Regions from separate parts of the Pseudobacillus badius genome, predicted to be linked through region 2. Evidence: riboswitches for the same ligand, from Rfam matches in the RefSeq annotation. Region 2 holds a riboswitch; the other holds the start of a gene.

Region 1 (16,351 bases), on a different contig from region 2:
AGACTTTGGCGCTGCGGATATACTCGACATCTTTTACACCGAGGCGGAAATTAATCACGCGGCCAATAGCGAAGAAATAATCAGAAAGCCGATTCAAGTATTGAAGTGTGACCGGATGAATCCCTTCCTCCTCGCGCATTAAAGCCACGACTAGGCGCTCGGCGCGGCGGGTTACCGTCCGGGCGATATGAATGGCGGCAGCAGCTTTCGACCCTCCCGGCAAAATAAACCTTTCCAGCTCTGGTGCCTCTTTAATGTATTCATCAATCTTTCTCTCAAGCTCGCTGACAGACTCCGGCTGCAGCTTCCACTCCCGCTTTCCGGAAACCGTGGCTAAATCGCCTCCGCAATCAAACAGCTCGTGCTGGATGGTCTCCAAATCAGCAAGGATATCCTGGAAGGCTTCCTTATCGGCATGCAGCTCAGCCATGGCCTGGCCGACAAAGCAATTCGTTTCATCCACCGTTCCATAAGCTTCTACGCGTAAATGGTCCTTTCCTACACGCCCGCCGATAATGCTCGTTTCGCCTTTGTCTCCTGTTCTTGTATATAGTCTCATTGTTCTTCCCCCTTGTTTTTTATGATTTGCGGCAACCCGTACCATATTTGGATCACCTGGCAAGCCTGCTTTGCAGCCGCCTGAAAACACCAGCCGGCTGCATCCCGCCACCTCCGGTCAAATGCATTAGCCGGTACAACTCCTTTTGTCATATCTGTGCCAATAAGAATTAATTGCCTGTTCTTTTCTTTGCTCTCCCAGTCAATCCAGCCAGTTAATTGCTCATTCCACACTTGCCGGGCAGATTCGGCGTCCTCTTCCTTTTCAACAAGCCGGCGGACATGCCGTTCAATGCCTTCTAATACTACAATCGGCTCTGTCCACTTTTCCAGTTGGCCCGCATGGTAGAATGAATGCCAGATATGCGGCTTTTCTCCAAGGCTGTAAGCCTCTTTCACCCATTGCTTTTTTCCGTTGAAGGCACCGCCCGTAACGAGATGCATCTTTCACCCCTCCTTAGTGCAGAAAGCGAGCCAGTTAATTCATAGCCGCGGCCATTCTCTACTTTCCATTCCCAAAACCCCTTCTTCTCAGGTGCCACTGCTGTCAGTAAATGGCGGATGACTCCTCCGTGGGTGATGATGGCTGTACGCTTCAGATTCAATTGAGCGAGAAGCTCCAGCCACCTGTTCCATCCTGCCATCACACGGCGGCCAAATTGTTCATAGGTTTCCCCGCCCGGAAGCGGACTAGAGAAAGGGTCCTGCAGCCAGGTTTTATACTCTTCTACATGTTCTAATTCCTGGTGGGTTTTTCCTTCCAAAAAACCGAAATTCATCTCACGGAACTCTGGCCATGTGTCGATTGACGTGTCCCTCCAAAAGAAGGCAGCCGTATCCACACAGCGCTGCAGGTCGCTTGCGATGATCTTTTCATAAGACGGGATGCCATTCCTTAGACGCTCCAGCTCTTTCTTCCCGGTTTCGCTCAATAGCGAATTTGTCCAGCCGCTGAATGCTTTTTTTTCATTATCTGTTGTTACGCCATGCCGATAGAGACCAATAACCACAAGATCATCCATAAACATCCTTCCGCTCCTTCCAAACTGGCACCAAGCAAGTCCCCCGTAATGCCGCCAAAGTGCTTTAACGCTCCTCTGCGGGCAAACAAGAAAAACAAATAAGCCAGGAAAGCCAATAATAGCAGTGACAACAGGCTCTTAGTCCAAGCAAAAAAGAGACCCGCGATCACGATCGTCCAAAAGCCGTAGCCAGCAGCAAGACGGCTGTCTTTTCCTTGCTGAAAAAAATAAGCAATTCCTTCCTGTTTGGCCGGTGCTACTCCGTTTAGCAGCAGCCCGGTGATCATTTGGCTGTAAAAAGGAATCAGTATGATAAAATAAACAACCTGGCTATTTCCGAACAGGAAAATTTCATAGATGAATAGAAAGCGGGCAGCCAGCAGCACAATCAGCGAAAGAACCCCGAATGCGCCGACACGAGGATCTTTCAATATTTCCAGGCGCCGGCTTCTGTCCCGATAAGAAAAAAAAGCATCACTTGTATCGATCCAGCCATCCAAATGCAGCCCTCCTGTCCAGAGGATAGGCAGCAGCCAAAAAAGAAACGCACTGCCAAGCGGGGAGAGCGGCGACCACTCGATCAGCAGCAGAAAGAGGGCGCCATATACGATTCCTTTTGTTAAGCCAAAAAGCGGAAACATCCGCAAGGCGGCCCGCAAATGGACGGCATCAACCGGCAGCTCGCGGCGGACCGGAACAGCAGAAAAAAATTGCACGTTCAGCAAAAAACCGTTCCAATAAGGCTTCATTGACCTGCTGCCCTCTCCTCTTTTTCAACAATGGCAAGAAACTGTTCCCAATCAAAATACTTTTGCAAATGCTCAGCCAGTTGATTATATGTTGCTTCTTTATTGTTAAGCAGCTTTTGTTCTTCCGGCTGAGACTTGACAGACGGAACGGACAAGGCATCTTCTTCTTCGAGCTGGTGATCTGCTAAATAGGGAAGAACCGCCAGAACAGGAATCCCTGTTTGCTTCTCAAGCCACTGCTTTCCTTCCTCGAACAAAAGCGGCTCCCCATGAAATTTATTTACGATTAACCCTTTCACCCGGCTGCGTTCATGCGGATCAAGCAAAGCAAGAGTGCCAACGACGCTGGCAAACAGGCCGCCGCGCTGGACGTCTGCCACCAGAATGACCGGTACATCAGCCAGCTCGGCTACTTTCATGTTCACAACTTCCCGATCCTTGAGATTCATCTCTACCGGGCTGCCGGCTCCTTCAATGACCACGAAATCGGAAAGCCCGGCAAGTTTTTTCAGCGAGTGCTGAATGGTCTCTACTGCCTGATGGTAATATCGCTCACGGTATTTCATGCCTGACACCACTTCTATCCGTTCACCAAGCCACACAACTTCCGATCCGCCGGGCTGCACCGGTTTTAATAAAATCGGATTCATCTCAGGCAGCGGGTCAAGCCGGCAAGCTTCGGCCTGCAACACTTGTGCCTTGCCAAGCTCTTTGCCGTCTTCCGTTATGTAAGAGTAATTGGTCACGTTTTGTGATTTGAAGGGCGCCGGCTGAAAACCTTTTTGCAGAAGCAGCCGGCACAATGCGGTCACTATCAAGCTTTTCCCTACATTAGAAGCCGTTCCCTGAATCATAATTCCTTTCATGCGTTTGCCCCCTTCTTTTTTGCAAGCGGATATCCATGCTCAACCAGCACGGCAACCGCCGCCTCTTTTACAAGCCATTGATGAAGCTCTCCTAATGCCTTTGCATAATGAAACACAAGCGGACTAGCAAACGGTTCATAGGATAATTCATTGGAAACGATCACAACCGCACCGGCCGCTTTTCTGATCTGATCAATGCCTGACTGAATCTTGCTTTGAATGTTCTGATAGAAAGCTGGCTGCACCCAGTCATTTTCATCTCTGCTGCTGGTAAACCATTCGTTTGTTAACCATGTCGTCAAGCAGTCTATTAATACTGTATCCTGTTTTTTAAAGTGTTTGGCCGCATCGCCAACAGCAACAGGCTGTTCCCAGGTCGTCCACTGCCTCCCGGATTCCTTCCGTTCCCGTTGATGAGAGCGGACCCGGGCAGCCATTTCTTCGTCTGTCACCTGGCCGCAAGCTACATAGTGAAGGCAGCCTCCCAGTCTTTCCGCTTCTAAAAAAGCTTGTCTTTCAGCTGCCTTGCTTTTTCCGCTGCGTACGCCGCCAAGAACAATCGTCAATTGTGCTTTTTCCATTCTAGCAGCGCCTCTCTCAACTGATTATTTTCCGCTTCTGTTTTGACAGAGGTCCTCAGCCACCGGCCGGCAAGCCCCGGATAATTGTATGTATGGCGAAGGACAATCCCTTTTTTCAGCAAAAAGAGAAAAAGCGGCTTTTGATCCTCCAGCACAGGGTCCCGGAGCAAATAAAAATTCACGACTGAGCGGGTAAACTGAAACCCTTGCTTTTCCAGAAACTGAAACATTCTTTCTCGTTCAGCTGCAATTCTTTTTCGAGACCGCTCAGCAAAGGATGGATCGGCCAATACCGTTTCTGCTGCCTTTAAAGCAATGGCATTTATGTTCCAGTGAGGGCGGAAACGCGCAATTTGCAAAGCAAGCGGTTCAGCCGCCAGCAAATAGCCTATTCGCAAGCCGGCAATTGCATACATTTTCGTTAATGACCGCAGGATGATGAGGTTCGAATAGTCTTGAAGGAGCGGAACAACGGTGGAGGAGCCGGCAAAATCATAAAATGCCTCATCGATCACCACTTTGCAGCCGGATGAAGACAAGCATTCAAGCAGCTGGGCGATCTCTTCTACCGGAAAAGCAAGGCCGCTCGGATTATTTGGCGTACAAATAAACAAGGCCGCCGCATCATGTGCTTTAGCCGCCAGCTCATGAACTGGAAGGGAGCCCCCTTTATTCAAAAAAACATTGTCTATTTCGCAACCATACACCCGGCAAGCCGCCTCATATTCTGAAAATGCCGGCTGAGCAATGACCACCTTTTGGCCGCGCCAGAGTTGGCCGAGAAATTGAATCAGCTCTGCTGCACCGTTTCCGAGCACCACTTGCTGGTCAGTCACTCCATTCAGACGGGCAATCTGGCCTGTAACGGTCTGTCCGTACGGGTCCGGATAATCAGACACGGAGGCCAGCCAGCTTTCCCAATTTGCTTGAAGACTCGGCGGCGGGCCGTATGGATTTATATTCACACTGAAATCTGTTATACATTCCGGCTGATCCATCTGCAGACTTTCATAAAGATGGGCCGGATTAGAACCATGAGCGGGCCACTTCATAGCCAATGCCTCCAATCCACATCATCAGTAAAAATAAAAAGGAAGATCTCTCCATAATCCGATTAGCAAGCACGATATCCTCCGCTGTTTTTTGCCTGAACGGCTCACCCATCTCAGCTCGATGGGAAACCTGGCCTTTATAAGTATTGACTCCGCCAAGCTGGATGCCAAGCAGACCGGCAACCGCCGCCTCACACCAGCCGCTATTGGGGCTTGGATGCTTTTTGGCATCCCGGCTGACAATTTGCCACACGCATTTTTTAGAATACGAGCTTTCCGGAAACGAGCAAAGCATCAGCAAACTCGTTAAGCGAGCCGGCAGCCAGTTCACCAGATCATCCACACGTGCAGAGGCCCAGCCAAACTGTTTGTAGCGTTCATTTTGATAGCCGACCATGGAGTCGCACGTATTAATCGCCCGATACAGCATCGCTCCGGGAGCTCCGCCAATGAGAGCCCAAAACAGCGGAGCGGTAACGCCATCGCTGGTGTTTTCGGCAATTGTCTCGATAGCTCCCCGTGTAATCTCCCCTTCATCCAGCCGTTCTGTATCCCGGCCGACAATATAGGAAAGCTTGATGCGCGCCTCTGTCATATCGCCGCTTTTCAGCGGCTGGTAGACACTCAGCCCTGCCTCCTTTAAGCTGCGGCAGGCAATCGTTGAAGCAATGATCATCGCCTCAGCTGCCACACCGGCAGCGGGATGAAGACGATAAAAGGCAAAAACGAGCAAAAAACTGGCCGTGCCCGTAACAAAGAGAACCAAAAAAAGCATGATCACTCCTTTTCCACGTTTAGCCGTTCCTTTATTGAGCCGCTGCTCAAGAAAATGAATCAGTGAACCAATCCACCGGACCGGATGCGGCAGATGGGGAGGATCGCCAATTAAGCGATCCAGAAAAAAAGCGATGGTCGCAGCGAGAAGATGATAAATCATGTTTTTTTCTCTCCTCTCTGGTTGCTTTCCAGAGCCTCGACTGTACACTCATAAACGGCCTTTCCAATCGCTTGGCCAAGGGGAGAAATTGTACCGGCAAACGCCTGGTGTGCGCCCCTTTGTGTGGCTGCGATCAAAATACTATCAGTAGAGGTCCCTGTCGCCTGCGAGTTCGTCAGCGGATCTTTCACCTGCTTATCAAGCAAAGCCTTCACTTTTGCTTCTGTAGCAGTCATAACCGCTTGAACAAATGCTTCTTCGGATAATTGCCCGTTGGCAAATACCCATGTATTGATCGTTCCCGGCAAAAATGCCCGGTTATGCTCGATAGACCGCGATACATCCACCGCATTGCCGACACCCGCGGTAACGACCGCAAACACTGAGACGTCTTCTACTTCTATAAACCGGCAGGCAGCTGTGTCCAGTTGAACCGCCGTCATCATGCCAACCGTCTCATTTATGTCAAATTGATAGCGCTTTAAAAACGCCTTCATATCTTCCTTATAAGCATCATGCCAATAATTTTTATCGACATGACGATTAACAAAACTTCGATGCCAGCCCCAGCCCGCTCCAATAACTCCGGCTGATAGGGTTTTGAGCAATATAGGCGACTCAAGAGCGATCCATTCGCCTGTCTGTTGCACACATGTTTCATCAATGCGGATTTCTGCTTCTTCCTGAGCCGTCTTTTCAGGAAGAATACTCATTTGCGGCTTCGGAACTTCCGGATGAGGACGCTGATGAATAGCTGTTTTATACACTTTTTGGATGGATTCCTCTTTCAAAACCTCACTTGGCAGGCCGAGCCCCGACATCCGCCCTTCTTCCATAAGCAATAGCCTGTCACAATACAAAGAAGCAAGATTTAAATCATGAAAAATCGAAATAACGGTGAGCCCTGTTTCATTTGCTGTTTTCTTCAGCAAATCCAGCAGTTCTTTTTGAAAAGATAAATCTAAGTGGTTGGTCGGCTCATCCAGCAGCAAAATTTCTGGTTCTTGCGCAAGTGCCTGAGCAAGAAAGACACGCTGACGCTCACCGCCAGACAATTGTTCAATAGAGGATTCAGCAAATTGGAGGGTGCCGGTTTGCTTCATTGCTTTCATAACAGCCTGCTCATCTTCCTTGCGCCATACAGGAAAGATGCCGCTTTGATGGGCATAACGCCCAAGAGAAACGGTTTCTCTTACAGTGTATGAAAAAGCTTGCGGGGTCATCTGCGGAAGAACGGCAAGCTGTTTCGCCAGCTCCTTTGGCGTGTACTCCTTGATCTGCCGGCCATCTACCGCGATAGAGCCGCGGCTGGCAGGAACGATGCCGCTAATCATTTTTAACAGCGTGGTTTTGCCGCTCCCATTGGGCCCTAATATGCCGAAAATTTCTCCTTTTTGAACAGAAAATGATAGTTCATGCACGATCAATTTGCTGTCATAGCCGCCGCTTAGCTGTTCTATCTTAATCATGCTGTCCCTCTTCCTTTCCTTTGCTTGCGAAGCAAAATAATGGCGAACACCGGGGCACCGATGACCGATGTAATCACGCCAATCGGCAGTTCGGTGGGAGAAATGACCGTACGGGCCACCAAATCAGCCAAAATTAAAAAACCAGCGCCGGCCAACATGGACAGAGGCAGCAAATGGCGATGGTCCGGCCCCCAAATCAGGCGAATAAAATGAGGGACGACCAAGCCAACAAAGCCGATGGTTCCCGAAACAGCCACGGCTGCTCCTGTTAAAATGGAGCCGGCCGTCAGCACAATCAACTTCTTTCTGCGGACATTCACTCCTAGATGCTGGGCCTTTTCTTCACCAAACGACATTGCATTTAATTCAGCCGCATGGACCATCAGCAGGAAGGTGCCTGCCAGAAAAAACGGCAAGATAAGCTGAATATAATCCCAGCCTCGCATAGACACACTGCCGAGCAGCCAGCCGATAATTTGCCGGAGCTCCTCGCCCGTCAAAGCAATCATTAAAGAAATGATCGCTCCTGAAAAGGAGCTGAATATAATTCCTGTTAAAATAATCGTTTCCACCTTCATCGACCGTTCAATGGCCTGGGCAAACAATATAACAATGAAAATGGTCACAATCGAAGCGGCAATGCTGACAACAGGCAGCGTAAATCCGGATAGCCATGGAAGCTGTATATTAAAAAACAGCACCATAACCGCACCTGCAGAGGCACCAGATGATACGCCAAGCGTGTAAGGATCAGCAAGCGGATTGCGCAGCAGCCCTTGAAAAGCGGCGCCTGCCACCGCCAAAGAAGCTCCGACAAGACCAGCTAACAACACTCGCGGAAAACGGATTTTCCAGACGATGTTATCAAAGGAAGCGTCCACTCCATCGAGCGGCGTTCCGAAAAAATGATGGGATAATAAGAAAATGATATCCCGAACCGGAACTTGAACCGTTCCGATCGAGATACCTGCAAATACTGAGACAATAAAAAATATAAAGACAAACAAGTACGCCGAAAGTTTATTTTTTGAAAACATCTGGATAAATTGCTTCGGCAAGTTCTTCTACTCCTTCAACAAGACGCGGACCCGTACGGTTAACGAGATCAGCATGAACGTCATGAACGTCTTTGTTTTTAACAGCAGTTATCGTTTCCCAGCCTTTGCGGCTAAGTACTTCTTCCACTGGCTTTTGCGTGTAATAGCCATGTGTTGTAATAATAACATCCGGATTTTTCTTAATAATCGCTTCCTCTGTCATTTGTCCCCAGCCATCTTGATCAGCTGCTGCATTTTTTGCATGAATCAGATCAAGCATTTCCTGCATGAACGTATTTTTTCCTGGCGTGTAAATTTCGGGAGCCGGCGACACTTCGATAAATACGCTTTTTTCTTCTTCTTTTTTAATTGCTTTCGCTTTTTCGGCGATTTCAGTTAAATCCTCTTTCATGTCCGTGACGATATCTTCTGCTTTGTCACTTGTGCCTGTCGCTTTGCCGATCATTTTAATAGAATCGTACACTTCATCAAAATTTTGGGCATCGTTAACGACGAGCACATCAATTCCCGCTTCCTCCAGCTGCTTAAAACCTTCCTTAGCGTTATGAGCGGAGCCGTGGGCCAATACAAGATCCGTGTCAAGTCCGATAATTTTTTCGATATTATATTCCATACCGCCCACTTTTTCCTTGGAGCTCACTTCTTTTGGATAATTGTCGTTATCGGATACCCCTACAATTTCCTTGTCTAAATCCAGCTCATAAGCGATTTCGGTATTACTTGGAATCAGAGAAACAATCCGCTTCGGTTTTTCCTCAATGACAACCTCTTTCCCATCAGCATCTTTAATCGTTACAGGAAAAGCCGCTTGCTCGCTTTCTTTCGGCTGATTGGCTTTCTCTTCTTTTTCAGGGGCGGCTTTGTCACTTCCGCAGCCGGCCAGCAAACCCGCAGCCAGCATAAAAGACAACGTATACTTCGATAACTTCTTCATTACTTTCTCTCCCTCATTCTTCTAAAAAATATCCATAAAAAAACACCTCTACGCTGTGGAGAGATGCAGTGAAAAAGGACCGCCCGGCAACAAACAATAAGCAGGCCGCTTTTACACCACCCTATCCGCGTAGGTTACCGGTGCTCTAAACCAGGCAGGTTTTCTGGCTTATGAAATGGCTGCATTTCATTCACAGTGGCGGGACCGCGCTGGACTTTCACCAGCTTGCCCTTTTAAAAAGCCGGATCATTCGGCTTTACCTGGTCCAAATTATGTAGTTTTCCGCTTAGCTACATTATACACAAAAAAAACTTTACTTTCATACAATTTTAAAATCATTCTTCGCTTGCTGGCACTAATTTTTTTCATCATTCTTCACCTTTATGTTTTAGAAAAACCGAAAGTGGAATAGGATAATAAAAAAAGGAAGGAGCGGTAAAATGAATCTTGCCACTTTAATTGGACTGGTTGTTCTATTGCTTGCCATTGCTCTTATTTTAGTGTACTTTCTTCGCCAAGCCTTCGATTCCTCTGATACAAGCCGGATTGACGAGATGCCTGAAGATGATCCTTATTTAAACGATCGCGATCAGGCGCATGACCGCCATTTGTAATCCCCGCTAAAGAAACACAAGAATACAATAAAAATGTTTTCCCAAACATCTGATAAACCAAAAAATCCATCCGGATAAGCGGACGGATTTTTTGGCTTAAATGAAAGAGTAATTACCGTTCAGCAACCGCCGGTGAATCGGCGATTTCAAGTATCGCTTGCTTCATAATTCCAGCCATTCTTGTTAATTGTTCATAGCTGGAGGCAAGCGGCGGCATGAACACTATCACATCACCAAGCGGCCGGGTCAGCATCCCGAGCTCTCTCATCCGCAATGTCGCCCGGTAAGCCACCCTCTCTTCAGAAGGAAACGGCTCCTTCGCTGTTCGATCTTTTACCACTTCAATCCCGCACATAAAGCCTAGCTGGCGTACTTCCCCCACATGCGGCAGCTCGGCGATTTCAGCTAACAATTTAGTGATATACTCCGCTTTCTCAGCAGCTTGCTTCACTACCTCTTCTTTCTCAAATATATCGAGGTTTGCTAAAGCAGCCGCACAGCCAAGCTGATTCCCTGTATAAGAATGACCATGAAAAAATGTTTTCATCTCGGCATAATCTCCGTAGAACGCTGCATAAACCTCTTCTGTCGTCAGCGTAGCAGCAATCGGCAAGTACCCTCCCGTAATCCCTTTGGCCACTGTCATAATGTCCGGGGCTACGTCTTCATGCTCTACCGCAAACATCTTGCCCGTGCGGCCGAATCCGGTCGCCACTTCATCAACAATCAAAAGAATATTAAATGCTCGGCAAAGCCTCTCTAATTCCTTTAAATAGCCAGGAGGCATAATATGCATGCCGCCTGCCCCTTGGACCATCGACTCTACAATGAGCCCGGCAATCTCGTGATGACTTTCTTTAAACAGCGTCTGCATAGCCGCGAGCGACTCCTCCTTCGCTGTTTGTCCGTCCCCTGAAGGATGCCAGCTTGCTGATGGAAACGGCACTGCAAATGAATCGAACATTAATGCGCTGTATACGCGATGATAAATGTCGATGGATCCTACGCTGATCGCCCCCACCGTATCGCCATGATACCCGTTTGCAAGTGTAACAAATTTTGTTTTTTTCTCTTTTCCTTTGTTTTGCCAATATTGATAAGCCATTTTGATCGCTATTTCTACCGACTCCGCTCCGCTGTCTGAATAAAATACACGCGTTAAGTTATCCGGTGAGATCTCGATCAGCTTTTCAGCTAATTGAATAGACGGCACATTGGCGGCTCCAAGCAAAGTCGAGTGGGCAATCTTTTCAAGCTGCTCCTTGATCGCCTGATTAATTTCCGGACGGCGGTGACCATGCACGTTCAGCCATAAAGAAGAATAGCCATCTAAATATTCGTTTCCATAAATATCCCGCAGTACGATCCCCTCACCGCTCTCGATAATCAGCGGGGCTTCCTCGTAATCCTTCATTTGTGTAAACGGCAGCCACATATGCTTTTGGCTAATTTCATATAAACGCGTTGCGTCCACTTTCGATCCCCTCCATCAGTCTGTCAAATGCCCAATTCTTAACGATTTCAGAACGTCGTCCGCGTTCCTGAAGAGCCTGTTGAATATCTTCAATGAATGGAATATGCCCGATCACAGGAAGACCGGACCATTCCTGAATCACCCGCATATTATCCTGCTCCATGGTCTTTTCCCCTGGAACGATGCTTGAAAAGACAAGGCCGGCAATTGGCAAGCTCCTTTTCTGAAGTGCTTCAATGGTCAGCATCGTATGATTAATGGTCCCGAGCCCTGTCCTTGCTGCAATGACGACCGGTAAAGCCGCTTCTGCCATCACATCAATCACGCTGCTTCCTTTCCTGTTCAGCGGAACAAATACCCCTCCGGCTCCTTCTGCTAAGACAAGCTGCTTTCCCGCTGATCGTCTTCGAATTTCCTTAACGATCGCCTCTTCGTCAATTATCGCTTGCTCTTCCTCAGCCGCTAAATGAGGAGAACTGGCTTTTTTAAACAAATATGTATGTAATTTTTCTCCTCTCATTTCCGGAAGCAACTGATACATATCAACATCTGGCGCCCTCCACTCACCATTTTTCCATTCCGCTCCGCTTTGCACAGGCTTGTATGGGACAGCTTCTATTCCTCTTTCCCTCAAACCGTGAGTAAGCAAAACCGTGGCAACCGTCTTTCCTGCATCCGTATCTGTACCTGTGATAAAAATGCCAGGCATGAAATTCACTCCTTTTTAAAATTGGTAAACCATATTTACAAAAATGTTAACATATGAAAAAATGATAAACAATCCTATTTTTTAAAGGAGTGAAAAAAGTAAAATGAAAACTTATGAGATTGTTGTTTGTGCGCTTTTTGCCGCCCTAATGGCTATTGGCGCCAATGTGTCCCCTTTTTTGACGATCGGCGGCGTGCCGGTTACATTGCAGCTGATGTTTGCTATCCTGGCCGGCGGATTGCTCGGAAGCCGGCTCGGCTCCTTCTCCATGATGGCTTACGTATGTATCGGGCTTGCCGGCGCTCCCGTGTTTGCCCAATTTAAAGGAGGTCCGGCAAGCATTCTCAGTCCCACATTCGGATTCGTGCTTTCTTTCATCGCAGTAGCTTATGCGACAGGCAAGCTTCTCTCAGAACCTGCGAAAAAAGCGGCCTATTTATATACAGGTGCCGTTGTTATTCTTTTGAATTATGTTATTGGCACTCATTATATGTATGCCGCCTTTAGATGGTGGGCGGAGGCTCCGCAAGGATTCAGTTATGCTGTCGCCTGGTCGTGGATGGCTGCCTACTTGCCGCTTGACCTTGCAGTGATCGCTTTGTCTCTCGCTTCTGTGCCGAAGATTCGTTTAGCCTTAAGCAAACGGAGTGTTTATATAATAAAAGAGTAAATAAATTTTTTCCCTCCCTTCTTGATTTCTCTTCATAATCTTCCATTTTCTGTGTATAGTTGAAGTATTGCTACGGATTAGAGGAGAACCTAATGAAGATAAGAGAGTGGGATCGCAGTTTAAAAGTTCGTTTAATCGGGGAAAGCGTCATGAATGTGACCTTTTGGATGTTCTTCCCTTTTCTTGCTATTTACTTTGCCGAGGAATTTGGGAAGGGCAAAGCCGGAATGCTTCTTATCCTTTCCCAGCTATTTTCAGTCATTGCTAATCTGGCTGGCGGCTATTGTGCAGACCGCTTCGGCAGGAAGCGGATGATGGTGCTGTCATCTTTCGGACAGGGACTGGCTTTTCTTATTTTTGCTTTTGCCAATTCTCCATGGCATGAATCAGCGCTTCTTGGCTTTTTCGCCTTTTCTATTGCCAGCGTGTTCGGCTCCCTTTATTGGCCGGCAAGTCAGGCAATGGTGGCTGATGTAGTGGAAGAGAAAGACCGGAGTGATGTCTTTGCTGTTTTCTACACCTCAATTAATATAGCAGTCGTCATTGGTCCTATCCTTGGCGGCATTTTCTTTTTCACCTACAGATTCGCATTAATGCTGTTTGCGGCCCTTACCTGCTTCTCGCTTGCTTTTACCGTTTGGAAATGGATAGCAGAAACCAACCCAGGGGTCTTACAAGCCTCCTCAGCTAACAATAACAAATGGTACAGCGTGATTATTGCGCAAATCAAAGATTATCAGGTAATTGTGCGCGATAAAATTTTCCTGTTGTTTATCATCGCGGGAATTTTGAGCTCCCAAACCTTCATGCAGCTCGATTTGCTCATTCCTGTTTATACAAAGGAATCCATTGATATCCAAACCATCTTTTCACTTGGTGATTGGGTGGTTTCTATTAGCGGAGAAAAAGCTTTCGGGCTGCTTGTTTCAGAAAACGGGCTGCTTGTCGCCTTGTTTACAGTCGCTATCTCCAAATGGGTGTCACGCTTCCATGAAAAAAATGTCTTTGCCGCATCCTCTATTTTGTATGCAGCTTCGATGTGGATGTTTGCCCTGACTGACTGGTTTTGGGGATTTGTGGTGGGAATGGCTGTATTTACTCTTGGTGAATTATTAATTGTCGGGCTCCAGCAAAGCTTTATTTCCGTGCTCGCGCCTGAGCATATGCGTGGCCAGTACTTTGCTGCTGCCAGCCTGCGCTATACGATCGGCCGCATGATTGCTCCTGCAGCCATTCCTTTGACTATGTGGATTGGCTATTCTTGGACGTTTTCACTGATTGCCGTGCTTTCTTTGACAAGTGCTGCCATTTACTATTATATGTTTATCCTTCACAGTCAGAGGAAAAAGAGTGAATCTTAAAAAGGGCAGGCTCTCAGACTGGAGACAAACTCAATGAAAATGAAAGTTTGTCTCCAGTCTTTTTTGTTTGCTCACGGATGGGACCTGTTGATTTCCATTCTAATCAACAGAGTGAACAACGCTAAGGCAGCCGTATAAGAAAACTTACTTGAAAATAAATAGACTAAACGCTTGAGCATGCATTCGCAGATGCTTACTTTCACTGCAATGAACCTCAAGAAAATGGCCCAAATCATCGCCTCAGAGAGTCTATCTTTCTTTTAAATGACTTAAAAACCATCTACAACACGAAAGAGGTTCGGAATCATCTCATTCCGAACCTCTTTTGTCGACAAACTGAGGGCTGGACCCGGCCCTTCCTTTTTATAAATTTATGACTGCTTTTGCAAAGGGGTCTCCGCCACAACGACTCCATCCTCATCCGCATACACATACTGTCCGGGCACCCATTTGACCTCCCCAAATGCCACAGGAATATTTTCTTCTCCTTCTCCCCTTTTAATGCTCTTCAGCGGATTGCTGCCTAAAGCAAGCACACCGATATTTAGTTCTGCAAGCGCCGCCGTATCGCGCACACAGCCGTTAATAATAATCCCGCTCAATTTCCGCTCTTCGGCGATTTCGCCTAAACGGTCTCCGAGCAGTGCACACCGCTTCGAACCGCCCCCGTCCACTACTAATACATGACCCTCTGGAATCGTTTGCAGCGCTCTTTTCACGAGCACATTATCCTCAAATACTTTTACCGTAGAAACCGGTCCTGAAAAGCGCTGTCTTCCCCCATAGGACTTGAAGTCCAAATAACATACCTGCAATTTCTCTGCGAAATCATCACATAAATCCGCTGTTTTCACATCTGTTTCGATCATCATATCTTCCCCCTTTTCCCCTGGTTATTGTTTTCATTCGACGCCTGTCTCCTTTTTCCTGTTTGCCTTCTGCTTTTGCATGTTTTCGTTTCGTGCCAGCGGGTACTTGTTAAAGGAATGACCCTGTACGATTTTAGGAGGATAAAAAATGCCCACCAAAAAAGTAATTGGTTTATGCAGCAGTGAAATTGATGCCATCCGCCGTATTGAAGAATTAAAGGTAGAAGGGGTTGCAGCCAGCCAATTGTATGCCATAACGAAAGACGCGGACTTTCATTTAATGCTTCAAAATCGTTCTGGAGCAAAGGTAATTTCGGCAGGGCCATCTATGAAGGATAAGATGAAGGCTGTATTTTCAAAGGAGGCTCCTGTAAAAGAATATTTACTGGAGTTTGGCCTATCTGAGGAAGATGCTGAAGCCTATTACAAAAACGTAGAAGAAGATTTAATTTTGCTTGCAGCCGATAAAGAAAGTACTCAAGCAACGGAAGAAACAGCAGCCGGGATTGCCAATCCTCCTCTGCCTGATAGAGAAGAAGCAGAAAGGCGCCGTCTGATGAAGGAACAGAGAACAACTGAATCGGCAGCATTGGAGGAATCCACGCTTCCCCCGGATCAGCAAGCACTCTATCGAGATTACTTGTAAAACATTTAAAAGTTTCAATTATATCACAAAGGGTATGTAAACACCATAAGTCATTAGAACTTTTTACAAGGAGGCTATATCAATGAATAACGATAAAAAATTTATTGGCGTGTTTAATACTCAATCGGAAGTGATCAGCAAAATCGAACAGCTAAAGGCAGAAGGCTATACAGAAGCAGACATTTATGCAGTAGCAAAGGATACTGAGCATGTTTCGATGGTGAGAGGACGAACGGGAGTCGAAGTAGAATCAGCAGGAACAGACGGTTCTTGGATGGATAAATTTATGGCTTTCTTATCAGGAGAAGACGAAGTCCGGGGCGGATTGCGCAATATGGGATTAGCCGATGCAGAAGTGGACCGTTACTATGATGATATTAACGGCGGAAAAATACTTCTCTATGTCGACAAAGATTTCGACCGGTTATATGAGAACCGTCCGCTCACAGATGCGGCTGATCCTAATCTTGGAGCCAATACGCTAGGCGCAAGCGATCACATGGCAGATGGCTATGTAGAAGGCGTCCAGGCAGATAGAGCACCGGAGCTCGATACAACCAATATATCTGATGATTTAAATGACGAGCAGCGCATTCGTCTCCGTGAGGAACGCCTAGAAGTGGACAAGGAACGTGTTCAAAAAGGCGAAGTATATGTAGAAAAGGATATTGTGGAAGAGCCGCGCACAGTTGATGTTAATGTAGAACGGGATGAGGTGTACGTGGAGCGCCGGGCGGTAGATGAGGTCGCTGCTGCTCGAGACACTGCGCCGATTGTTGAAG
Region 2 (16,351 bases):
TTTCTAATAAAATTATCGATTTACTTGTCAGCGATATCTTTCAAAAAAACGGCATCGATATAGAAGAAGCGAAACAAAAGCTGTCCACTGAACAAAAGCAGCTGTTGAAAGAGCTGGTTGAGGATTTGTCGCAGCAAGTAGATGGATTTATCGGCCGATCTTCACATTCGAAGAAGGACTAAGGGAAATAACTGATTATAGATGTGTCAGCTTGCTGGCAAAAGGGGTTCGTCATGGTTTTATTCCGAACCTCTTTTTTAGTTGATGTTAAGAACTTGGAGAGAATAGTTTGTTTCTTTGGATTCTACATAAATAAGCTTCAGTAAGTTTGTCCAAATGTGCTTATCATCATTCTAATTTCATGCTCGACGGACTAAGCATTGGTGAATCTATCCATGCTATTTTTTTGTAGGATTGGGAACGTTTGTTTGTTATAATGGAGAAAAAAGAAAAGGATGACAATAAATGAAAGGATCGGCTCATTTAGTGATTGGAGGAGCTTCCGGACTGGGAACAGCGGTTTATCTTCATACAGACCCATTAACGACGGCTGCCCTGGTCGGCATAGGCGCGATAGCTGGCCTCGCGCCGGATCTGGATGTAAACGGCAAGCTGTCTAACCGGATTACCATATCAAAAAAGTGGCTCATTTTGTTTTTTGCTGCGGCCGGACTGCTCTTGGTCGGTTACAGTTACATAAGCTTGGAAGGGTTTGTTCAGTCAGCCGGCTTCGCTGTCGGACTTTGCTTAACAGTATTGCCCCGCCTGTTTATTAAACAGCGCACCATGCTTTTTATCACCGGCGCGGCTCTAGCGGCTGCGGCCTGGTACACGGATGTGTTTTGGCTGCTTTTATTAAGTGTATTTATCATCGCTTCCTCCTTTTTATCTCACCGGTCGTTAACTCATTCCTTGATTGGAGCTGCTTGCTTCGCAGGGATTGCCTGGGAGTTCCAGCAAAGTACCCATCTTGACGGCAGTTTTGCTGCGGCTTCTATTGCTTACTTAAGCCATTTAGTTGCCGATATGAAAGTCTGGCCGGCCAATAAAAGAGGAATTAGATGGTTTCAACCGCTGTTTAACAAGGAGTTTTAAAGCAGCTGTTTAGATGACAGCCATGATTTGGGGGAGTTTGCCGCTGCAGAAGGTTCTCTTGTTTTTAACGAATAACTAGGTGAGCGGCAGCTATTCTTCGTGTGTGTATCAAAAATGGGATGATGGCAAATTATTTTTTCTTATTTCAGTATATGCAAAATTCAAAAAACTCACGATTAAAAAGGTTAAACAACAAGTCGGGGGGAATATTATACTGATAGGGAATCAAAAAAAGGGGGAAGCCATGATGTGGAAAAATATTTTATCCAGCATAGGCATCGGCGGAGTCGCCATCGATACCGTTCTGGAAAAAACAGATTACCATGCGGGGGAGAAAATGAAAGGAAAGGTATTAATTAACGGCGGCCAAGCAGCAGAGCCGATTGATGCGCTCGTTATCTCTTGGTATTTGCAAATTCACGAAGTGCGGGAAGACAGTGATTTCTCCTATCACGATAAAGAGTTAAAGGAAATGACTCTACCGATTCAACGTGATATTCAGCCTAAGGAGAAACTAACCATTCCCTTCACACTGGAAATTGATGCAGAACATCCGCCCACCAGTGCTACGCATCAAACATTTTTGAAAACCACGGCTGTCATTCCGCAAGCCGTTGATCCTTTTGATCAAGACGAAGTCATTATTTTACCCAAAAGGAAATAGAAAAATGAATGGGGCTTGCTTCAGGGAAGTTTCATTGTTATACTAATCCGGACACAACATTTAGTGTTTATAATTAAATAAAATCAACATTTAGTAAAAAGGTGCTGTTTCAGCTTAATAGGGAATTCGGTGAAATACCGAAGCTGTACCCGCAACTGTAAGTGTGGACGAGCGCACGGCAATCCACTGTCCAATGGACGGGAAGGAATGCGCAAGGAAGAAGCACAAGCCAGGAGACCTGCCTTTTTACAGCGTTTACTCTTCTTCGGGAGTTGGGAAGAAAGCGCGGAGAAAATGAAAAAGACCTTCTGTTCAGGCAAGCTCTTTATTTATGTTTCGGGCGGGTCTGTGCACTTTTTCGTTCGTTAATGATCTTCTTCGCTCTTATCCCATCTTTCAATTGGAAAGATGGTTTTTTTGTTGAAGGCTTTGTTATGATTTCAGGTTAGTTTCTTAATCGTTCATTTTAAGAGAGCCTTGTTGAAAAAATCTCTTTCTAAACTACTTATCGTTTAGGAGGAACAAACATGATCCAAACAGTCCAAGATACCGCAGAAAAGATATTTACTGAAATTCAGAGGGAGTTTCCCCAGATTGAACTATCAAGCTATGAAAGTAAAATAAACGCAACGCTGGAGACGAGAGAAGCATGGACAGATGAGCAAGTGTGGCAGTTGCTCTTGAATTCAGCGGTTGAACGGATCACAAGCGAGGAGCCGGATTGGACATTTGTGGCTGCCCGTCTCCATTTACAGCAGCTGTATAAACAAGCGGCCAGCACACGGGGAGAACAAACCAGCCAATACGGAAATTTTTTGCATCTGCTTCAGTTATTAACGGAGGAAGGCATTTATACTCCTCAATTGCTCGCTTCTTACACAGAAGAGGAAATTCATGAGTTAAGCCAAGTGATCGATCCCAGCAAGGATCAACTATTTACATATATCGGAATTGTTACATTAAGCGAAAGGTATCTGGCCCGGACGCTCGATAAGCAGCCGGCAGAGCTTCCGCAGGAGAGATGGCTGGTCATCGCTATGACGCTGATGATGAATGAACCTAAAGCTGTGCGCCTTCAATATGTGAAAGAGGCTTATTGGGCGCTCTCCAACTTATACATGACAACGGCTACACCGACACTCGCCAACGCAGGAAAATCGTACGGCCAGCTGTCGAGCTGCTTTATCGATACCATCGATGATAGCTTGCAAGGGATTTTTGATGCGAACACGGATGCGGCCAATTTAAGTAAGAATGGCGGAGGACTGGGCATTTATTTAGGGAAAATCCGCAGCCAGGGCAGTGACATTCGCGGCTTTAAAAATGTCAGCTCGGGTGTTATCCCTTGGATGAAGCAGTTGAATAACACAGCGGTATCTGTCGACCAGCTTGGACAGCGCCAAGGAGCGATCGCTGTTTATTTGGATGTATGGCACAGAGACATCTTTTCCTTCCTGGAAACCCGGTTGAATAATGGAGATGAACGCCGCCGCACGCATGATTTGTTTACAGGTGTGGCCATACCGGATTTATTTATGGAAGCAGTTGAGAAACGGGAAGAATGGCATTTGTTTGATCCGCATGAAGTAAGAAAAATAATGGGATACTCACTTGAAGATTCATTTGATGAAAAAAGAGGGGAAGGTACATTTAGAACACGCTATAAAGAGTGTGTGAACCATCCGGATTTAAGCAAAAAAACAGTGCCGGCTATTGATATTATGAAGGCCATCATGATTTCCCAGCTGGAAACGGGAACGCCGTATATGTTTTACCGCGACACTGTCAACCGTGCCAACCCCAATAAACATGCCGGCATGATTTATGCCAGCAATCTTTGCACCGAAATCTGCCAAAACATGAGTCCGACCGTCGTGCTTGAAGAAAAAAGCGAGGACGGAAAAATTATGATTACGAAAGACCCTGGCGATTATGTGGTCTGCAACCTCTCTTCCGTCTCTTTAGCACGGGCAGTCATGGATGATGTGCTTGAACGTTTAATTCCGATCCAGGTGCGCATGCTGGATAACGTGATTGAAATCAACAGTATTCCCGTACTGCAGGCTCAGCTGACCAATCAGAAATATCGGGGAATCGGACTCGGAACGTTCGGCTGGCAGCACTTGCTGGCATTAAAAGGGCTAAGCTGGGAATCCGATGAGGCCGTCCGTTATTGTGATGAATTGTATGAACGGCTCTCCTTCTTAACGATCCAGGCAAGTGCAGAGCTGGCAGCGGAAAAAGGCGCGTATCCAATTTTCTCGGGCTCCGACTGGGAGAGCGGCGCTTATTTTGAACAAAGAGGCTACACGAGCTCAAGCTGGCAGAAGTTAAAGAACAAGGTCAAGGAAAACGGCATTAGAAACGGATACTTGCTGGCCGTTGCACCGAATTCTTCTACCGCGCTGATTGCCGGATCAACAGCGGGAATTGATCCTGTGTTCCGCAAAGAATATATGGAAGAAAAGAAAAACTATAAAATACCAGTGACGGCGCCTGATTTATCTCCGCAAACAACCTGGTATTATAAAACGGTTTATCTGATTGACCAACATTGGAGCATTCGCCAGAATGCCAAACGCCAGCGCCATATTGATCAAGCGGTATCCTTTAATTTATACGTCCGCAACGACATTAAAGCCAAGGCTTTGCTCGACCTGCATGTAGATGCCTGGAACTCTGGGTTGAAAACAACTTATTATGTGCGGTCGACTGCTTCAGATATCGAAGAATGCGAAAGCTGCCATTCGTAAGGGGGAATTCATCATGAAATTGAAAAAACGAGAAATCATTGACCATAGCGCACCGAACCGCTCTACAGGCATTATCAACGGCAGAAGCTCTAATATATTAAACTGGGACGATGTCCGTTTCAGCTGGGCTTATCCGAAGTATAAACGGATGCTTGCCAACTTTTGGACGCCGTTTGAAATCAATATGACAAAAGACCGCCAGCAATTCAGCGAATTGACGCCCGATGAAAGAAACGCCTTTTTGAAAATTATCGGTTTGCTCGCACTGCTTGACAGCATCCAAACCGATTATGCGGGCAGAGCGGCTGACTATTTAACAGACTCCAGCTTGCATGCTTTAATGATTATTCTTGCCCAGCAGGAAGTGATCCATAATCATTCTTACAGCTATGTTTTATCAAGTGTGGCTGATAAGGATACACAAGACCAAGTGTTTGATTTTTGGCGCACCGAGCCGATTTTGCAGGAGCGCAACGAGTTTGTTACAAAAGGGTATGAAGCCTTTGCTAACGAACCAACCATCGAAAACTTTCTTAAATCGATTATTTACGATGTTATATTGGAAGGGCTTTTCTTCTATTCCGGCTTTGCCTTTTTCTACAATTTGGCACGCAATCAAAAAATGATTGCGACAAGCACGATGATCAATTATATTAACCGGGATGAACAGCTTCATGTAGGCCTGTTTGAAAAGATTTTTAAGGAAGTGCTCAACGAAAATCCGCAATATGACACAGAGGAGCTGCGCATTTACGGACAGGAAGCCTTCCGGCAGGCGGCTGAGCTTGAAATCGAGTGGGGAAAATCCGTCATCGGCTACAAGATAGACGGCATTCAGATGAATGAGCTGGAAAGCTACATTCGGTTTATGGCCAATAAACGAGCGGAGCAGCTAGGTTTTGCTGCCCCGTTTGAAGGATATCGGACAAATCCAATGCGCTGGATCATCGCTTATCAAGAGGTGGATCTCGGCAAAACAGACTTTTTTGAACAAAAATCCCGTGCCTATACGAAAACAAGTGAGGCAAACGGCTTTGACGAACTCTGATTTAGCTTTCTTGCCCGTTCAACAGGACTGCTTGACAACCGGCGGCTAGTATATATGATTAAGACAAACCCTTTCTTTCATTAGAAAAAGAATGTGTGAAAAACCGTCTAACGACTTAAGGGAGTGTCCTGCTTGACAAATGAGGAACAATATCGCAAAAAGTGGACAACAGCAGAGGAGGCGGTTCGCCTGATTGAGGAAGGCGATGACATTATCGTTCCTTTAATCGCGGGTGAGCCGCCAGCCTTGCTGGCAGCTTTAGAGCAAAGAGAAGATTTAAAGAGGAATCGTCTTTTCCAAATGCTGACATCCCGTCCGGCCATTAGAAAAAAACAGGAGGAATTAAAGGTCATTTCTATGTTTTTATCGGGGGGCGACAGACAAGCTTTCCGTGAAGGAGCCGTTGATCTGTTGCCTAATCACTTTTCGGATGTTCCTGAACTATTAAAGGAAACAACGGATCAAAGAGTAATTATGGCCACGGTTTCTCCGATGGACGAAAACGGCTTTTTTTCATTAGGAACGAATTGTGATTATACTGCCTCACTGGCAAAGGAAGCCAAAACTATTTTATTAGAAGTGAATGAGTATATGCCACGAACTTATGGCATGAATCAAATTCACTTATCCGAGGTGACGGCGCTGATTGAACAGCATCAGCCGCTCATCGAAGCGCCGGTGCCGGTCATTACAGAAAAAGATGAAACGATTGGCCGCTATGTAGCCAGTTTGATTCATGATGGAGATAGCTTGCAAATCGGATTTGGCGCTATTCCAAATGCTGTCATGAATTCATTGAAGAATCATCAAAACCTATCCATTGTTACGGAAATGATCCCTGATCAATTAGTGGAACTGTATCAAAGCGGTGCCGTCACCAATAGCGGCCGCATGGATTATCCGGGAAAAACCACAGCTACCTTTGCTTACGGCACCAAAAAGCTGTATGATTTTCTTCATGAAAACAAAACCATTTATATGCTTCCCGTAAGCGAAACAAATGATGTTCGGCGTATTTCCGGCATCCGGAACATGGTGACGATCAATGCCACTATCGAAGTGGACTTTCTTGGACAATGCAATTCCGAGAAAGCGGGTGATGTGTATTGGTCTTCATCTGGCGGACAGGCGGATTTTGGAATCTCCGCACGCATGTCGCAAGGCGGCAGGGGAATTATTTGCTTGCACTCCACGGCCAAGAACGATACCATCTCAAAGATCGTCCCGGTTCTAGCTGCCGGAACGCCTGTGACTACATCTAAAAATGATGTAGACTATATTGTGACAGAATATGGCATCGCCCAGCTGCGCGGAAAAACAGTTAGAGAGCGTGTGCAGGCGCTTATTCAAGTGGCTCATCCGAAATTTCAGGAGGAGCTGACTTATCAAGCCAGAAATATGGGCTACCTGATGTAGCAGTGAAGCAGGGAAACGATCGTTATCCAATCGTTTTCCTGCTTTTATATAGTTAACGTTTATTATCAGAAAATTCTGGGTAAAATGGAGGGAAAGAGTTGATATTGATGTTTTTCTGTTATATAATATATTTAAAATAAATTAATTGTTATATAACAGAAAGGAGGTGAAAAGCATGGAGATGTACCGCGAAGCTTATGAGTATTATATGGAAAGCTGTGAGAATCATGAAATGGAATCCATCAGTTTTTATCATTTCGTCAAGCACTTAACGGAAGATCAGCTGCAGGGGTATTTAAAAGATGAAACAAAATAGAGGATGTGATTATTACGGATACGTTAGCAGAAGAAATAACTTGAACCCCGCAGGCAGCAACGCGCATGCAGCGGGGTTTTTGTCTGTTATTCTGCTTCTGTTGGTTCTTCAGGCAAGTGATTCTGGCAATAAGCCGCCACAAGCGCTTCCTCGTCTTCCTCAAGTTCGAAGTCCAGCACTTCCCCGGTTGCCCGATCATGCAGATGGTAGTGAAGGACTTTTTCCTCATCTCCGCTGACCAAATAGAGCGCGCGAATATAAAATCCTGCTTCTGAATATAGCTCATCTTCTTCATCCACATTGGCATACAGATGAAATTCAAATCTCTCTCCAGCGAGCAGCCCAAATGGGTCCTCAAGCAGCTCCACTGTATGGTGTGTAATTTCCATTTCCGAATCCGTCCTTTAAAAAGTAATATGAGTTCGTTTTATTTTAACATAAAACCAATATAGAGGAGTACATCAGGTTTTTTTGCTTGTAAATACAGGTATGATTATTATAAGATTCGTCAACAATGACTAGTGAATTTCCTTTCCGGAAGGAACAGGTGAAAAACGAATAAACAAGAACTTTGATAAGGAGAAAAGGAGAGAAACATGAAGCGTTTAATTAAATATATCATCTCTGTACTCGTTGTTGCCGCCATAGCTGTATCTCTTTGGCTTTATTATCCTACTTATCAAATCCGGCAAATGAAGGAAGAGACTGCACCTACATCCGCACAGGCAGCGCTTTCTTATGTTGATTATTTTAGCAATATGGATAAAGAGACTTTAACTCATTTAGCAATTGGCGATTCCATTATTGCTGGCTTTGGTTCAGAAAATGAAAAAAGCTTTGTTGATGATTTCTCTCGTCTCCTTGAAGAGCAGACAGGAAAAACGGTTGCCTTGGAAAATGAGGGTATCCTGGGTATTAACAGTACAAATTTAAATACACTCGTGCAGCGAGGGGCATTTGACGAACAAATGAAGAGAGCGGACCTAATTACGATCAATGTCGGCGGCAATGATATTTTAGAAATGCTGAACCAGGGCGACTACAAAAATGTAGTAGCAAACTTTGATTCCATGAGAAAAACCTTTATTCAAAATTTGACGGCCATCACTGAAAAAATTAAGCAGGAGAATCCGTCTGCAACGATTGTCTTTTTAGAAATGTATAATCCGTTAAAGCAGGATCACAACCTTTATAAGGTAGCCGATCAGCTGCTGCCGAAATGGAATGTGAAAATTTATGAGACAGCCCGCCAATATGAACATTCCATCGTTCTGGAAACGACCAAGGTCATCAACAGCCAGCACCTGCAATACCTTTCATCGGACGGCGTGCACCCAAATGCGCTTGGGTATGAAGCCTTGTCCAAACAAATGCTGAAACAGCTGAAGAAAAAGCCTTTCATTGGATCGGTGTAAGAAAAGCAGATGTGTTTTTTTATCTGCTTTTTTATTATGTGCTGATATTGGAATAATAAACATAACCGGGCATATATTTAGTTTCGTGTGTCATTTTTACTAATCAGGGGGTAGTTTCAGTGAACATGAGCTTGTCGGTTTCCAGGTGGACAGTGGCAGTATGTACCGTTTTCTCTCTTGCCTTCTTTTGGCTATTCGGACCAGTCAATCAGGCATCCGCTACAATTAATTACGGGGAAGAAGCAGCTGCAAAGGCGGAGCTGCTCATCGGTGCTCCTTATAAGTATGGAGGCATCTCCCCGAAAGGGTTTGATGCTGGGGGATTTACGCAATATGTATATAAAGAAGCAGCCACCCAAATGAACATCCCAAGAACGAGCGCTGCACAATATCAAACAGGCAAAGCTGTCAAACAAAAGGATTTGCAATTCGGCGACCTCGTGTTTTATGCAACAGGAAAAAAGGGGAAAGTATCCTTTGTTGCTGTTTATACCGGCAAGGGCACATTTGTAGGAGCCACGTCAAAAGGGGTCAAAAAAGTGAAGATGAGCAGTCGTTATTGGAAGGAACGTTATATTGGGGCTAAGCGGCTGGTTAAATAAAGGCTGTCAGCGGACAATGTGCGCTAAATAGTATCCAGCAAAAATCAAGCCAGAATGCGCTGGCTTGATTTTTGTAATTAAAATCCGTCTTCTATTGCGGCAAACGGGATGCTGAGCCTGTTCTCAACCGTTCGCAATCGCTGGTTTAATCGATTGAGCCGTCTTGTGTGGCGCTCATCATTTTGGTTCAAACGGTTAATTTCCCGATTTAGACGATTGATCTCCTGGTTGATTCGGGTGATTTCCCTGCTCAATCGTGTTAATTCCCTCACTTGCCGTTCGTTTTCCCGTTCTAGCACTTCTATTCTTCTTTCCAGCGCGGAAGGCTGTCGGCTTCCGCCATACTCTTCTTGAGGTGAAACGTAAGAGTAGCCAGCATACGGATCAGCAGACTGCTGGACAAGCCCCGGGTAGTAATAATATGGATTCATAGGATTCCATCTCCTTTTCTCACAAGGTCAATCTACCTATACAATATGCATGGGGAGACCATATGGCAGGGCGGAAGCCTAGAAGCTACAATTTCCGAAAAAGTTTAAAACCCTTGTCCTGCTTTTTCAAACGGCTGCATATAAATGTAAAAAGAACGGCGTTATTGGAGGAGTATATGTTTACATTTATTGAAAAAGCGGTACTGGGCATGGCAGTGTTGAGAATCTTATCTGGCGGAATTGAAATGATGGCTGCTTTTTTAATGTTAAAATTCAATGATATAGAAAAGGCGTTGATTCTCAATAGCTCCCTTGCCTTAGTCGGTCCCATTATTTTAATTGCAACGACATCGATCGGCTTGTTAGGACTGACAGACAAAATCTCTTTTCAAGCGATATTTTGGGTGTTTCTAGGGGTAGGCTGCATCCTTTATGGGGTCAAAAGCGGCTAAATGAGAAGCTGGCGAACTGATTGGATCTTTATGCATGTTTGAAAAAAACAGTCCTACACAGGGGCTGTTTTTGTTTTCCTGTTTTCAAGCAGGTAAGGTAATATATAGGTGACTGCATGGATGGAAAGAAGAGAATAAATATGCGTTGGGCAATACTCATTGGGAAAAGGCGGGGTGGCTTAGTTGTCTATAAAAGGACTGAATCATTTTTTGTTTTCGGTTTCTGATCTTGATGCGTCTATCAGGTTTTATCAGGAGGTATTCGGGGCTAAGTTGTTAGTAAAGGGCAGGAGCACAGCTTACTTTGACTTACATGGAATGTGGCTTGCGCTAAATGCCGAGCACGATATTCCCCGAAATGAAATAAGGCAATCTTATACGCATATTGCTTTTTCTATTGAGGAAGGGCAGTATGACGAGACGTATGACAAGCTGGAGAAATTGAATGTCAATATTTTATCAGGGCGTCCAAGAAGCGCAAGGGATAAGAAATCCATTTACTTTGCCGACCCGGACGGCCATAAATTCGAATTTCATACAGGCACTTTGCAGGAAAGATTAGATTACTACCGGCAAGAAAAAAAGCATATGGAGTTTTATGATTAACTATTATGTAGATTGACAGGCTAAAGAGCTTCCAAGGAAGCTCTTTAGCAATGGCCATGAAACTATAGCACACGCCCAGTCATCGCCCACACGGAGAGAGCGGTTTCATTTGAGTGGTTGAAGAACCTGTGGGGAACCGTGCTCTTAAAGCGGATAGAGTCGCCTTCATTTAAAATATACTCTTTATCCCCTAAGACGACAGTCATTTGTCCTTTTAAAACAAGCCCGCATTCCTCGCCTGAATGCTCCACAAGCTGCTCGCTTTCTTTGCCCGGCTCCAAATGAATCATGATCATTTCGATCGTACCCTCTGTAATAGGGGTTAACAACTCATACTTGGAAGGGGATTGGGGAAACGTAAGCGTTTTTCGCTCTTCTTTTCGAATAATATAGGTAGATTGCTCATCGTTTTCAAGGAGTGATGAGATTGATACATCTAAGCCTTTGCATAGTTTGTAAAGGGTTGTCAAAGTCGGATCAGTCGTTCGGCGTTCAATTTGGCTAATCATGCTGACACTTACACCGGATTTTTCGGCTAGTGCTTTTAAAGACAGATTTTGAGCGGTTCGCAGGTCGCGAATTTTTGTCCCGTCAAACATAGCATCTCCCTCAATTAGATTATTTGTATGCTTGTATTATACAGCAAACCCGGCATTCATTAAGCCTGCCGGGCGAATGTTATTTATATTATACTCGAAAACCAGAAACCTAACAGGGTGCCAATGTAGTTGCCGATAATGTAGCCGAGTGTGCCGACAACGAGGATGGGCCCGACTAGGTCTTTCCAGCCTTTGGCGATAGCGAGTGCAGCTGCGGTTGTTGGCCCGCCAATATTAGCGTTGCTTGCCAGAATGATATCTTCAAGGTTTGTCTTTAATAATTTTCCTGCAGTTAAAGAAATGATCATGTTGATCATGACAACGATAAATGTAAACAGCAGGAGCAGCGGTGCATTTGTTAGAATCAGAGGGATCGAAGCCGGAATTCCAATGACAACAAAGAATAAATAAATTAAGTAGGTGCCGATTTCCTGGCTGCCATTGATGCTGTCAAAGTATTTAGGAAACAGGCCCAGAAGAATGAACGTAATCGTTGTCAGCATTAAATACTTGTCACCTAAAAGGCCGTTGAGCAAATTCATTAGCACAGACGCATTTTCGCCGGAAGGGATGGCCGTATCTAAAAACCCGGCGATTTTAAATGAAATAATGACGAGCAAAAAGGCTGTTCCGACAGAAAGAGCAATATCTTTTAAAGAAATATCTTTTCGTTTCCAGAAGCTTTCAGCCAGTGTGGTGCCATCGCCATCAGAGTTTCCGCTTTCCACCTCAAGAATGTGGGGAATGCTGTAGCGCTTTCTAAAAAATGAGAGTGTAGGAATGATCATTAGGACAATAAAATAGATGGCCATCATTAAATTATCGGCTACTACTGTAGCAGAAACTAATTCGCCTGGTGTTTCAAATTTTGCCGCCATTGCCGCGAAATTGACGCCGCCGCCAATATAAGTGGCGCTAATCATGGCGCCGATCTTATCAAGGTAAGGAATATGATCTTTTAACAAAAAGAAGCTGACGATTGTGCCGGCAACTGTTCCGATGGAACTTAATAGAAAAATAATAAGCAGTTTTCCGCTTTCTTTCCATATCTTTTTTATATTGACATGAAAAAGGAGCAATGGGATGGCTAAGGGAACAATGGTCCCCCATACGGCATCATAAACGGGTGATTCGGTTGGAATAATGCCTGTGTTTGATAGAATAATAGCCCCGATTAGCGCCAGAATGGCGCCGGAAACTTTAGAGGCCCATTTGTAGCGCTGCTCCAAATAAATGCTGGCCGAAGCCCACACAATAATAATTCCCCATAACGTTAACGTATCATCTGCTTGGATAAGTGTGTGTTCCAATGATATGACCCCCTTTGAATAAATGGTTTTGAATATATTGATTAGCATTATGGAAGCTAATTGCTTCTAATTCTTCTTTTGAAAAACCTCTTGCGCTCATTTTTTCAAGCAGGCAAGGGATCTTTGACGTATCTTCTAACCCTTTAGTATATACGGCGAAATCAGAACCTACATCATAGGCGTGCAGATAGTCAATAAAATCAAATCCAAATGCCAGATGCTCCGGACCAACTAGTTCAGCAATATAGACAGCATGGTCAATAAAACGGTCAATTGTTGGGCTTTCGGCATGGACAAATTCTCCATAGGCATTCAGTCCGATAATTCCTCCTCTGCGGGCGATCGCTTTGATTTGATCGTCGGTTATATTCCGCTCGTGGTCACATAGCGATTTGGCATTGCTGTGGGAAGCCATAAGCGGAAGGGAGCTTGTGTGATACATATCCCAAAAACTCGTTTCGCTTAGATGGGAAACATCAAGCAGCCAGTTTTTTCTGTTGGCTGTTCGGACAGCGACTTTTCCATAATCCGTCAGACCTTTTCGTTCTGTGAAAGAGCCAGCTCCTGTCCCCGCAGCTAAAAAGTTATGCTCATTCCAAGCAAAAATAGCATGCATCATCTGCTGTTCACTAAGAGAGGCGAAGGCATTTTCTATTTTCGACAGAGTTGTGTCCCCGTCCCAATGTTCCATGAAGGTAAGCCCTTCTATTCCTAAATAAATTTGAATTTGTTCTGTACCTGACTGGGCTCCATTCTGTTGAGAAGGGTGACAAATACAGGCATGTTGCGAGGTTTGTAAATCCTCCATTACGTATGTAAGCAGCTGCTGAAATCTCTCATATGGATGCTTAGAGAAGGCGGGTTCTACCCAAAAAACGCAAATAGCTGCTGTAATGCCGCCGGCTTTCAACTTAGGGTAATGAATGCGGTCAAAAACATTCGTCTCGCCGCAGCTTCTTCTCCAGGCAATGTCTGTAAATAGATCGGAGTGCAAATCAAAAACTTTCAAAGTGAATCCTCCTGATGATTATGTTATATTATAATTTATTTAATATATTATAACTGAATTTTCTCAAAGTCAAAACTATTCGACTAATTTAGGGAAATAAAATTCAATTAACTTAATTAACAATGTGCTAAATTCAAATATGTTAAGCGAATCTGCTCTTCAACAAGATGAAAAACAGATTCGCTTCTTCAATTTTACAAAGGGTCACTGGAGGCTGTATCTGTGTAAAGAGCGATCAAAACGATCGCTGTTTCCTCGCCGATATTCTTGACGAAATGGGGAGCGCAGGCATTCCAGCTAAATGAATCTCCTTCTTCTAATACAAAAGAATCTTCCCCTTGTTCTGCGAGAACCTTTCCCTTTAAAACGAGATGGCACTCCTTTCCTTCATGAACATGAGGCTCTTCTCCTGTGGCAGTTCCAGGCGGGAACTCTACACGCTGGAGTGCTAATCCGTCTTTTGATATTAAGTGTTCCACTTTGATCTTTTCTTTTGTGTGGGTAGTATAGCGGCGCTCATCTTTTCTTACGACCTGCATGCGTTCATCTTTCTTCAGCAGCAGATACGGCAAAGGGACATTCAAAAAATTGGCGACTGTTTGCAATGTAGAAATAGATGGCGATGTATGATTATTTTCCATATTGCTGATAAATCCCTTCGAAAGGCCCGTGCCTTCGCTCATTTGGGCAATAGTGATTTTCTTTCGATTTCTGATTGCTCGAATGGCTGAACCGATATCCATGAAATTCTACCTCCGTTGTTTTCTAATAAGAAACTTAATTCTATATTAACAAAAAAACTGTTGACCATCCATGAGTTATTTTGTTATCTTATAAGAAACAAATATTCACATTAGAAATAAATAAGGAGGGGAAGGCTAATGATGCCAGCTTTTTTTATCGCTCACGGCGCACCGCTTTTAGCTATTGAAACGAATGAATATACACAGTTTTTACAGAGACTGGGCCAAACGTTGCCGCGTCCGAAAGCGATTATTTTATTTTCAGCGCATTGGGAGTCAACTGTACAAAAAATAAGCGATGTAAAGCAATACCGGACAATATATGATTTCGGCGGTTTTCCGGAGGCTTTGTACCAAATTGAGTATCCAGCCCAGGGGGATCATCAGACGGTAAAAGAAATTCAGGAAGCATTTGAGGAGCAACACGCCTCTTATGAAATAGAAAAAAACAGAGGGTTAGACCATGGAGCCTGGGTCGTGCTGCGCCTGCTTTATCCAGATGCCGATATTCCGGTTATTGCGATGTCGGTGAATCCGCATCTGACACCAGAAGAGCAGTATAAGGTCGGCCAGTCTTTATCTAAGCTCAGAGAAAAAGGCCTATTGATTATCGGAAGCGGGGGAACGGTGCACAATTTAGGTGCTGTGAAAATGGCTGGGAATGATGGGAATATCGATGAGTGGGCCCTGCGTTTTGATGAGTGGCTCGCCCGCTGCTTGACGAATTGGGATGTAGAATCACTTTTTCATTACAGCAGGCTGGCGCCGGCCGCAGATCTAGCGGTGCCGCCGTACGGAAAAGAGCATTTTATTCCGATCTTTTACGCGATGGGGGCGGCACATAATGAACCGAAAGCCCAACTGATGCATCGCAGTTATCGATATGGAAATTTAAGTCACAGCGTATGGCAATTTGGATAAGAAATTTGATTAGGAGGAAGAAAAAATGAATAGAAAATATGAATGGAGCGCACTTATATTGCGTGTAGTATTGGGGGTTTCTTTTTTTGTGCATGGACTGGCAAAATTCCAAGGAGGTCTGGGGAATATTGCCGGATGGTTTGACAGCATTGGATTGCCTGGATTTTTAGCTTACGGAGTCGCCTTTTTAGAGGCGGCTGGAGGCATCGCTTTAGTGATCGGTTTAGGCACTAAAGTTCTTTCGGCTCTTTTCGCTTTGCTGATGATAGGGGCCATGGTGAAAGTAAAATTGGCGGCCGGCTTTTTAGGAGATGGCCAGTCGGCCGGGTATGAGTTAGATCTCGCGTTTCTAGCTATGGCCGTGTCTCTTGTTCTAACAGGAAGCAAGCTGTATTCAGTGGATAGCCTTCTTTTTGGAAGAAGCGGCTCTAACTAAGTTTCATAGCAAAGGTGAAAAGGGAGTGCAGATGCACTTCCTTTTTTTGAGCGTTAACAACTAATCAGCCGAATCATTGAGGAGAAAATTCCTTAAAAACTGCACAAATTTTTGTTATTTATTCAGTATGATAGAGATAGTAACTGGAAAAGCGGTGGTGCCAATGAACAAAATTACTTTGAAGCTGGGTCTCTGGTTCTTTTTTGTCATGTTGATGATTCAAGTCTGCCTGTTTTTTGTTTTGCATACCGGCCTCGTGGAAAGCAGGGTGGAAGAAGAGCTGGATGCTTTGCTTGCGAGGGGGAATAGTCATAGGGAAGTACTGGAGGATTCGTTTCACGCTGAAACGCTGCATCATATTGCTTTAATGGAATTGAAAGCTGATACCGAAGTGATTATTACAGACAACGCTCAAAAAATTCTGATCAGCTCTTCCAAAGTAGATGCAGGAGAGAAAAAGATTGTCTCGAAAAAGCTGAAGGATATCCCTCGCGGCGGCATGATTCTCGAAAGCCGCTGGAAAAACGAAAAATAT

The links. Region 2 has a riboswitch for cobalamin ahead of B1A98_RS09470 (ribonucleoside-diphosphate reductase subunit alpha). Riboswitches for the same ligand answer to the same signal wherever they lie in the genome.
Region 1: another riboswitch for cobalamin. It lies ahead of B1A98_RS14180 (helical backbone metal receptor); the one in region 2 lies ahead of B1A98_RS09470 (ribonucleoside-diphosphate reductase subunit alpha).

The regions. Positions count from the first base shown of each region.
Region 1 covers NZ_MWMM01000009.1:37,165-53,515, reverse strand. The annotation lists gene B1A98_RS14230 (cob(I)yrinic acid a,c-diamide adenosyltransferase) at 1-559, opposite strand, end outside; gene B1A98_RS14225 (bifunctional adenosylcobinamide kinase/adenosylcobinamide-phosphate guanylyltransferase) at 556-1,002, opposite strand; gene B1A98_RS14220 (histidine phosphatase family protein) at 954-1,586, opposite strand; gene B1A98_RS14215 (adenosylcobinamide-GDP ribazoletransferase) at 1,538-2,329, opposite strand; gene B1A98_RS14210 (cobyric acid synthase) at 2,326-3,195, opposite strand; gene B1A98_RS14205 (bifunctional adenosylcobinamide kinase/adenosylcobinamide-phosphate guanylyltransferase) at 3,192-3,776, opposite strand; gene cobD (threonine-phosphate decarboxylase CobD) at 3,758-4,828, opposite strand; gene cbiB (adenosylcobinamide-phosphate synthase CbiB) at 4,803-5,765, opposite strand; gene B1A98_RS14190 (adenosylcobinamide amidohydrolase) at 5,762-7,234, opposite strand; gene B1A98_RS14185 (FecCD family ABC transporter permease) at 7,231-8,292, opposite strand; gene B1A98_RS14180 (helical backbone metal receptor) at 8,255-9,226, opposite strand; cobalamin riboswitch at 9,363-9,505, opposite strand; gene B1A98_RS20515 (hypothetical protein) at 9,667-9,840, shown strand; gene bioA (adenosylmethionine--8-amino-7-oxononanoate transaminase) at 9,953-11,275, opposite strand; gene bioD (dethiobiotin synthase) at 11,292-12,023, opposite strand; gene B1A98_RS14165 (biotin transporter BioY) at 12,127-12,693, shown strand; gene B1A98_RS14160 (MDR family MFS transporter) at 12,786-14,054, shown strand; gene rraA (ribonuclease E activity regulator RraA) at 14,426-14,926, opposite strand; gene B1A98_RS14150 (general stress protein) at 15,072-15,569, shown strand; gene B1A98_RS14145 (YsnF/AvaK domain-containing protein) at 15,652-16,351, shown strand, end outside.
Region 2 covers NZ_MWMM01000004.1:94,190-110,540, forward strand. The annotation lists gene B1A98_RS09455 (hypothetical protein) at 1-182, shown strand, start outside; gene B1A98_RS09460 (metal-dependent hydrolase) at 466-1,095, shown strand; gene B1A98_RS09465 (sporulation protein) at 1,340-1,759, shown strand; cobalamin riboswitch at 1,842-2,019, shown strand; gene B1A98_RS09470 (ribonucleoside-diphosphate reductase subunit alpha) at 2,287-4,512, shown strand; gene B1A98_RS09475 (ribonucleotide-diphosphate reductase subunit beta) at 4,526-5,560, shown strand; gene B1A98_RS09480 (acetyl-CoA hydrolase/transferase family protein) at 5,693-6,976, shown strand; gene B1A98_RS20445 (hypothetical protein) at 7,152-7,292, shown strand; gene B1A98_RS09485 (DUF6509 family protein) at 7,379-7,681, opposite strand; gene B1A98_RS09490 (GDSL-type esterase/lipase family protein) at 7,889-8,707, shown strand; gene B1A98_RS09495 (C40 family peptidase) at 8,833-9,309, shown strand; gene B1A98_RS09500 (hypothetical protein) at 9,387-9,740, opposite strand; gene B1A98_RS09505 (YqhV family protein) at 9,917-10,192, shown strand; gene fosM (FosM family fosfomycin resistance protein) at 10,376-10,798, shown strand; gene B1A98_RS09515 (helix-turn-helix domain-containing protein) at 10,861-11,397, opposite strand; gene B1A98_RS09520 (DUF819 family protein) at 11,481-12,707, opposite strand; gene B1A98_RS09525 (dipeptidase) at 12,679-13,716, opposite strand; gene B1A98_RS09530 (helix-turn-helix domain-containing protein) at 13,911-14,459, opposite strand; gene B1A98_RS09535 (dioxygenase family protein) at 14,598-15,380, shown strand; gene B1A98_RS09540 (DoxX family protein) at 15,406-15,816, shown strand; gene B1A98_RS09545 (sensor histidine kinase) at 15,980-16,351, shown strand, end outside.